2 regions of the Halomonas sp. THAF5a genome follow, and region 1 is predicted to be linked to the other one. Evidence: riboswitches for the same ligand, from Rfam matches in the RefSeq annotation. Region 1 holds a riboswitch; the other holds the start of a gene.
What was found. Region 1 has a riboswitch for thiamine pyrophosphate ahead of FIU83_RS04905 (sodium:solute symporter). Riboswitches for the same ligand answer to the same signal wherever they lie in the genome.
Positions count from the first base shown of each region.

Region 2: another riboswitch for thiamine pyrophosphate. It lies ahead of thiO (glycine oxidase ThiO); the one in region 1 lies ahead of FIU83_RS04905 (sodium:solute symporter).

Region 1 is NZ_CP045417.1:1,092,306-1,096,509, reverse strand. It holds gene queF (NADPH-dependent 7-cyano-7-deazaguanine reductase QueF) at 1-342, opposite strand, end outside; gene FIU83_RS04915 (ABC transporter permease) at 344-1,117, opposite strand; gene FIU83_RS04910 (ABC transporter ATP-binding protein) at 1,114-2,055, opposite strand; TPP riboswitch at 2,332-2,452, shown strand; gene FIU83_RS04905 (sodium:solute symporter) at 2,536-3,978, shown strand; gene FIU83_RS04900 (ISL3 family transposase) at 4,151-4,204, shown strand, end outside.
Region 2 is NZ_CP045417.1:2,193,431-2,197,634, forward strand. It holds gene grxD (Grx4 family monothiol glutaredoxin) at 77-427, opposite strand; gene argF (ornithine carbamoyltransferase) at 598-1,518, shown strand; gene FIU83_RS09815 (hypothetical protein) at 1,617-1,922, shown strand; TPP riboswitch at 2,014-2,136, shown strand; gene thiO (glycine oxidase ThiO) at 2,198-3,298, shown strand; gene thiS (sulfur carrier protein ThiS) at 3,295-3,504, shown strand; gene FIU83_RS09830 (thiazole synthase) at 3,504-4,204, shown strand, end outside.

The sequences.
Region 1 (4,204 bases):
CAGGGTGTCGATCACCGCCTGGCGGTTCTCGAAGCGGGTCTGGTTGAAGCCATTGAGGTAGAGCTTCCAGGACTTGGACTCGATCAGGTAGGGCGATTCGGCCGGCAGCCGGAAGCGCGCCACGGCGACCAGCGGCTTGCCCCGGGCATTGAGCCAGGAGACCTCGAAGGCGTGCCACTCATCCTCGCCGACGAAGGGCAAGGCACCCTCCTCGATGCCCAGCGGCGCGCGGTTGGCGGCCCGGGGAATGGGATAGAGCAGCCCGGCGTCGTAGTACTCGGGATAGGCGGACTCGCGCCCCAGGGGGGCCTGGGCGAGAGTGTCGGGTCGATGGTGGGTCATGTCAGCTCCTGATGCCCTTGCCATGCTTCAGCATCCACAGCGCCACGCCGTAGAGCACGCTGATGAAGGCCAGCACGGCCGCCAGCGCCCAGCCCACCGGGATGTCGGAGACCCCGAGGAAGCCGTAGCGGAAGACGTTGACCATGTAGAGGATGGGATTGAGCATCGAGACGCCCTGCCAGAAGTCCGGCAACAGCGAGATCGAGTAGAAGACGCCGCCCAGGTAGGTCAGCGGCGTCAGCACGAAGGTCGGCACGATGGAGATGTCGTCGAACTTCTTGCCCAGCAGGGCGTTGATGAAGCCGCCGATGGCGAACAGCGCCGAGGTGAGCACCACCACGAACAGCGTCAGCAGCGGATGGGCCATCTCGATGCGGGTGAAGAACAGCGACACGCCGGTGACGATCAGCCCCACACCGAGGCCGCGGGCCATGCCGCCGAGCACGAAGCCGGAGAGGATCACCCAGTTGGGCATCGGCGAGACCATCATCTCCTCGATCGAACGCTGGAACTTGTTGGAGAAGAAGGATGATGCCACGTTGGAGTAGCTGTTGGTGATCACGGCCATCATGATCAGCCCCGGGACGATGAAGTCCATGTAGCTGTAGCCGTCCATCTCGCCGATCCGCGAGCCGATCAGGTTGCCGAAGATGATGAAGTACATCGTCATGGTGATCGACGGCGGCAGCAGGGTCTGGGGCCAGATCCGCGTGAAGCGCTTGATCTCCTTGATCACCAGGGTCCAGAGGGCGATGACGATCTGCTTGGGACTCATGAGCGCGCTTCCTTCTGCTGGCCGTCCTCCACCATGGAGACGAACATCTCCTCGAGGCGATTGGCGCGGTTGCGCATCGACATCACCTGCATGCCTCGCTCGGTGAGCGCCTCGAAGACGTCGTTGAGGCGCTGCCCGCGATGCACCACCACGGCGAGCTGGGCGTCGTCGACCCGATGGATCTCGAAGCCCTCGACCTCGGGGGCCGCCTCGACCGGATGGGCGAGATCGAGCAGGAAGGTCTCGGTGTCGAGCTCGGCGAGCAGCTCGCGAACGCTGGTGTCGCGGATGATCTCGCCGTGGTTGATGATGCCCACGCGGCGACAGAGGCTCTCGGCCTCCTCGAGGTAGTGGGTGGTAAGGATGATGGTGGTGCCCTCCTCCCGGTTGATGCGGCGCATGTACTCCCACATGCTGCGACGCAGCTCGATGTCGACGCCGGCGGTGGGCTCGTCGAGGATCAGGAGCTTCGGGCGGTGCATCAGGGCGCGAGCGATCATCAGCCGGCGCTTCATGCCGCCGGAGAGCATCCGCGCGCTGTCGTGGCGCTTGTCCCAGAGGCCGAGATCGCGCAGCAGCTGCTCGGCGCGGGGCAGCGCCTCGTGGCGCGACATGCCATAGTAGCCCGCCTGGGCCAGCACGATGTCGATGACCTTCTCGAACTGACTGAAGTTGAATTCCTGGGGCACCACGCCGAGGTGGTACTTGGCCCGGGCGAAGTCGGTGTCGATGTCGATGCCGAAGATCGAGACCTTCCCCGCGGTCTTCTGCACCAGCGAGCACACCACGCCCAGGGTGGTCGACTTGCCGGCGCCGTTGGGGCCCAGCAGGGCGTAGAAGTCGCCCTGGGCGACGTCGAGGTCGATGCCCTTGAGGGCCTGGAAGCCATTGCCGTAGACCTTGGTCAACCCACGGATGGAGAGAGCCGGTTCGGCCATGAAAGATCCCGTACTGAAGATGAATGAGGTGCCATGCCGGCACTCGCCGGAAAAGGGCGCGCGGCCCGAACACACGGGGCGCTGACATGGGGGCGGCGCCGCGCAATTCAAGCCGCGGCCCTTCCGCCGCTCGAGCCACACGTCAGGCAGCGACCGGTGCCTGCGCCCCGTCGCGGCCTACCATCTTACGCCACCGGCATGACAGTTCGCATGCTCATCGTTGCCGCGGGCGGCGCGGGCCGTGTTGACCCGGTGACGCCGGGGCCCTACGCTAGGATGCATTCCTGGGGGAGTCCACGCGGACTGAGATTCCGGCCCCGTGCCTCGGCGGCACGACCGGTAACCCTTCGAACCTGATCCGGATCATGCCGGCGAAGGGAAGGAAGTGCCATCCGGCAACGCTTCTCACCCAACGCAATTGCGTCCTCTCGTAGCGACGCTCGGCATCGCGCCGGGCCATTCTATGCTAGGGAGAACGCCATGCTGTCGACCGCCCACGCCTTCTGGTGGCTCATCGCCTTCGCGGCGCTGTTTGCCGTGCCGGGCCTGCTCTACGCCCGCCGCCACAACGAGAGCCTCGAGGACTTCATCATCGCCCGCAACAGCCAGGGCGCCACCGCCACGGTGCTGACCCTGATGGCCTCGACGCTGGGCACCTGGATCCTGTTCGGCCCCGCCCAGGCGGCCACCTGGGGCGGGCTGGGCGCCATCGCCGGCTATGCGCTCGGCTCGCTGGCCCCCAGGCTGGTGATGATTCCGCTGGGGCGGCGCCTGCGCGAGCTCTCGCCGGGCGGCCACACGCTCACCGAGTTCGTGATGAGCCGCTACGGGCGCCCCATGTACGCCTTCACCCTGGTGATCATGCTGTTCTACCTGTTCATCTCCCTGGCCGCGGGGGTCACCGCCATCGCCAAGATGGTCGGGCTGCTGGCGCCGGTCCCGCTCTGGGCGACCAGCTCGGTGGTGATGGCCGCCACCCTGCTCTACACCCTGTACGGCGGCCTGCGCGCCTCGATCTTCACCGACAAGGTGCAGATGGTCGTGATCCTGCCGCTGCTCGCCGTGCTACTGATCGTCGGCTGGCAGGCCGCCGGCGGCCTCACCCCCACCCTCGCCGGCCTCGAGGCGACGGCGCCGCGGCTTCTTGACATCACCGACCTGGGCGGGCTCAAGGCCGGCCTCACCTTCTTTTTGGCCGTGATGCTGACCGGGCTCTTCTACCAGGGCAACTGGCAGCGGGTCTACGCCGCCCAGAGCAACCGCGCGGTGGCCCTGGGCTTTTTGCTCGGGGGCCTTTTGAGCGCGCCGATGATCTTCGTGATGGGGCTGTTCGGGCTGGCGTTCGTGGGGCTGGGGCTGCCCGGCGACGGCTCGGTGGCGCTGTTCAGCGTGCTGCTCGCCGACATCCCCGGCTGGTTCGCCGTGGGCCTGATCTTCCTCGGCCTGGCGCTGGTCATGAGCAGCGCCGACACCACCCTGAGCGCCGCCTCGAGCATGATCGCCGTCGACGGCGGACGGCTGCTGCCCGGCGCCAGCGACCAGCGGCTGATGCGCCTGTCGCGGTGGCTGATCCTGCTGCTGGCGCTGCCGGTGACCTTCGTCGCCGCCCAGGGCTACAGCGTGCTCTACCTCTTCCTGCTGGCCGACCTTCTCTGCTGCGCGGCGGCCTTCCCGGTCTTCTTCGGGCTCTTCAACCGCCGCTTCGATGGGCGTGCCGCGGTGCTCGCCACCGTCAGCGGCCTGATCGCCGGCCTCACCCTCTTCCCGGCCCCGGGCGATGCCCTGACCACGCTCATGGAGTCCTTCCTGCTCGCCACCTTCATGCCGGTCGTGACGGGCCTGGCGCTGCTGGTAGTGCTTCCGGCCAAGCAGCGCTTCGACTTCGCGGTGCTGAGCGCCGGCGCGCGACGCTTCGAGGGGTAAGCACCTTTCGCCTCACACGACAACGCCCCTCGAACGGGGCGTTTTTTTATGGTTCTTCGCAGATCAGCGTGAAACAGGCAGGGCTTGAGGCGAGGGCTGGATAGAGAAACGGCGGTGAATCCGAGTAAGCTGATATTCGCCAAAACGTCAGCCTACGGACACCGCCGTTGCCATGGATGCTACCCCGCTCAGCCTGTTCTGGAAAGGGTTCACTGTCGCCCACCAC
Region 2 (4,204 bases), 1.1 Mb from region 1:
TCCCCTGCCCCCTCCACGAAAAAACCCGCCGGAGGCCCGGCGGGTTTTTTCGTGGTCAGCGTGGCGTGGCCGGCGCTCAGGCCTGGGCGTCGCCCTCGCCTTCCTGGGCGCGCGCGGCGGCGGCCTTGATCAGCGTCTCCAGCTCACCGGACTGGTGCATCTCGGCGACGATATCGCAGCCGCCGACCAGCTCGCCCTCGACCCACAGCTGCGGGAAGGTCGGCCAGTTGGCCACCTTGGGCAGCTCGGCACGGATGTCCGGGTTGTCCAGCACGTTGACGAAGGCGAAACGCTCGCCGCAGGCCATCAGCGCCTGGACGGTCTGGGCGGAGAAGCCGCACTGGGGCAGCTGCGGCGTGCCCTTCATGTAGATCAGGATGGGGTTTTCGCTGATCTGGCGCTGGATGTTCTCGACGGTAGTGCTCATGACGTCTCCCTGGCTCGTTGACGGGACTCGGCGGAAGGGCCCCGGGGATTTCGGGCAATACCCGACCGTGCGGGTCGGCCTTGTGATGCCGCCATTCTACTGATGCCGGGCGCGTTGCGCATCCCCCGCGGGCTGGCTAGGATGGTCGTTTTTTCCCGTGGAGCGCCCCCATGGCCACTCGCCATTTCCTCACCCTGCTCGATCTCAGTCCCGATGAGCTGCGCTACCTGATCCAGCGCGCCATCTCGATCAAGAACGGCCTGAAGACCCACGGGCCCACCTATACCCCGTTCGCCAACCGCACCCTGGCGATGATCTTCGAGAAGTCCTCGACGCGCACCCGGGTCTCCTTCGAGACCGCCATGGCGCAGTTCGGCGGCCATGCGCTCTTCCTGTCGCCCCGCGACACCCAGCTCGGTCGCGGGGAGCCGATCGGTGACACCGCCCGGGTGCTGTCGGAGATGGTCGACGCGGTGATGATCCGCACCTTCTCCCACGAAGGCCTCGAGGCGTTCGCCCAGGCCAGCACCGTGCCGGTGATCAACGCCCTGACCGACGACTACCACCCCTGCCAGCTGCTGGCCGACGTGATGACCTGGACCGAGCTGCGCGGCAGCGTCAAGGATCGCACCGCGGTATGGATCGGCGACGGCAATAACATGTGCCACTCCTGGATCAACGCCGCCCGCCAGTTCGAGTTCAACCTGCGCGTGGTCTGCCCCGAGGGCTACGAGCCGCGCCAGGACATCCTCGAGGCCGCCGGCGACCGGGTCAGCATCATGCGCGACCCCGATGCCGCCGTGGCAGAGGCCGACCTGGTCACCACCGACGTCTGGGCCTCCATGGGTCAGGAAGAGGAGCAGGCCAGGCGCGAGGCGGACTTCGCCGGCTTCCAGGTCACCGAGGCGCTGCTCGATCGCGCCCGGGAGGACGCCCTCTTCCTGCACTGCCTGCCGGCCCACCGCGGCGAGGAGATCAGCGAGACCCTGCTCGACGACCCGCGTGCCGTGGTCTGGCAGGAGGCGGGCAATCGCCTGCACGCCCAGAAGGCGCTGCTCGAGTTCCTGCTGCTGGGCCGCGTGGAGAGCTGACGGAGACGCGGCGGAGGTCGCCTTATACCTTGGTATGACATCGACCTTCGTCGCATGTATAATGCGCTGCAGCAACCCCATCCAGGAGATGCGGCAGCATGACAGATTCCCTTTCCAGCCACAGCGGCATGCAGCGCAGCCTGCGCCAGTGTCTCTCCCAGATGGCCACCCTGCTCTATCGACATGGCCATGTGCTCGAGACGGTGACCGTCAGCCATCGTGGCCTCGATCGCCAGGCCCTGAAGGCCCTGGACTCCGCCACCAGCGACTGGGCCCCCTGCCAGAAGATCCTCGAGAACAGCCAGGCCGCCACCTGGAACGACCAGCAGCGCCTGGTGCTGACCGGCCTCGGTCGCGAGCTGCTGTTCGACATGTTCGGCGAAGGGGCCGCCGACTGCGCCTGAGCCCGACGCTCCCCCACCCCGCACGACCTGCATGAAGACGATGCCCGGATGCGCCCTCGATTGCGCGCCCGGGCATTTTTGGTTAGGTTGTGACAACTTGTCGGGGAGCCCCGGTACGCTCGAGGTGAGGTACACGGGGGCTGAGATCGGTACGGCCGAACCCGTTGAACCTGATCAGGTTGATGCCTGCGGAGGGAACAAGCTGTCGTCTCGCCATGCAGCCCCCTGTCGTCATCCGCCTGTTCCTCCGCGCCTCCTGCTGGATGGACAACGCCATGACACCTCACACCGATCGCACCATCGCCGTGGCCGGCGCCGGCCTGCTGGGCCGCCTCGTCGCCTGGCAACTGCTGCGCGACGGCCATGCCGTCACCCTCTATGACGCCGGCGACCTGGAAGCGCCCGCCGCCGCCGCCTGGACCGCGGCCGGCATGGTCGCGCCGCTCTGCGAGACGGCGGTCTCGGAGCGCAGCGTCTTCGAGATGGGGCAGTTCGCCCTGGCCCAGTGGCCGCGCTGGCTCGAGGCACTGGACGCCAGCGGCCTGTGGCACCACCAGGGCAGCCTGATGGTGGCCCACGCCCAGGACATGGGCGAGCTCACCCAGTTCCGACGCGACCTCGCCCACGTGCTGGAAGAAGCACCGCCCTGCCGGGCGATCGACGACGCCGAGATCCATCGCCTGGAGCCCGACCTGGCGGCGAGCTTTCGCCAGGGCCTCTACCTGCCGGACGAGGCACACCTGGACAACCGCCCCCTGCTCGCGCGCCTGCTGGCCGAGATACGCCGGCTGGGCGGGACCTGCCACGCCCACTGTCCCGTTGCGACCCATCCCGGCGAAATCGAGACCGGCGACGGCCGCCGCGCCTTCGACCTGGTCATCGACTGCCGCGGCACCGGCGCCCGCCAGCATCATCCCAGCCTGCGCGGCGTGCGCGGCGAGACGCTGCACGTGCAGACCGCGGAGATCCACCTCTCGCGCCCGGTGCGCCTGATGCACCCCCGCTACCAGCTCTATGTGGTGCCCAAGCCCGACCAGCGCTTCGTCATCGGCGCCACCCAGATCGAGAGCGAGGACCGCTCCCCGGTCTCGCTGCAGTCCTCGCTGGAGCTTGGCAGCGCCCTCTACACCCTGTCGCCGGCCTTCGCCGAGGCGCGCATCCTGGAGCAGGGGGTCAACCTGCGGCCCGCCTTCCGGGACAACCTGCCCCATGTCACCGAGCGCGATGGCCTGATCACCGCCAACGGCCTGTTCCGCCACGGCTACCTGCTGGCGCCGGCGGTGGCCTGCCACCTGCTGGCCCGCATCCGCGGCCGGGGCGAGACGCCCTTCGCCGAGACCCTCACCGGACATCCGCCCCAGGAGAGCGCCGCATGACCGAGATCACCCTGAGCCTCAACGACCAGACCGCCCGCCTGCCGGCCGACACCGCGCTGGCGGATGCCCTTGCGGCCTGGCACTACGCCGAGCGGCGCGTCGCCGTGGCCATCAACGGCGAGTTCGTGCCCCGCTCCGCCTACGCCGAGCGCATCCTCGAGGACCGCGACCGCATCGATATCGTTGCCCCGGTGGGAGGCGGCTGATGACCATGATGAACGAACGACACGACGACGCCCTGACCCTCTACGGCGAGACCTTCTCCAGCCGCTTCCTGCTGGGCACGGCCCTCTACTCGTCACCCGCGGTGATGGAGGCCTCCATCAAGGCCTCCGGCTGCGACATGGTGACCCTGGGACTGCGCCGCCAGAACCCCGCCGACGGTGACGGCGACGCCTTCTGGCAGATCCTGCGCGACAGCGGCTGCCGGCTGCTGCCCAACACCGCGGGCTGCCGCTCGGCCCGGGAGGCCATCACCCTCGCCCAGATGTCCCGGGAGATGTTCGACACGCCCTGGATCAAGGTCGAGGTGATCGGCGACGACTACAACCTCCAGCCCGACCCCTTCGGCCTGCTGGAGGCCTGCCGGACGCTGATCGACGACGGCTTCAAGGTACTGCCCTACTGCACCGATGACCTGGTGCTCTGCCAGCGCCTGCGGGAGGCGGGCTGCCAGGCGCTGATGCCCTGGGGCGCGCCCATCGGCACCGGCCGGGGCCTGATGAACCGCTACGCCCTGCAGACCCTGCGCGAGCGCCTCGACGTGCCACTGATCATCGATGCCGGCCTCGGCGCCCCCTCCCAGGCCGCGGAGGCCATGGAGACGGGCTTCGACGGCGTGCTGCTCAACACCGCCGTGGCCAAGGCTCACCGGCCGCCGCTGATGGCCGAGGCCTTCGCCGAGGC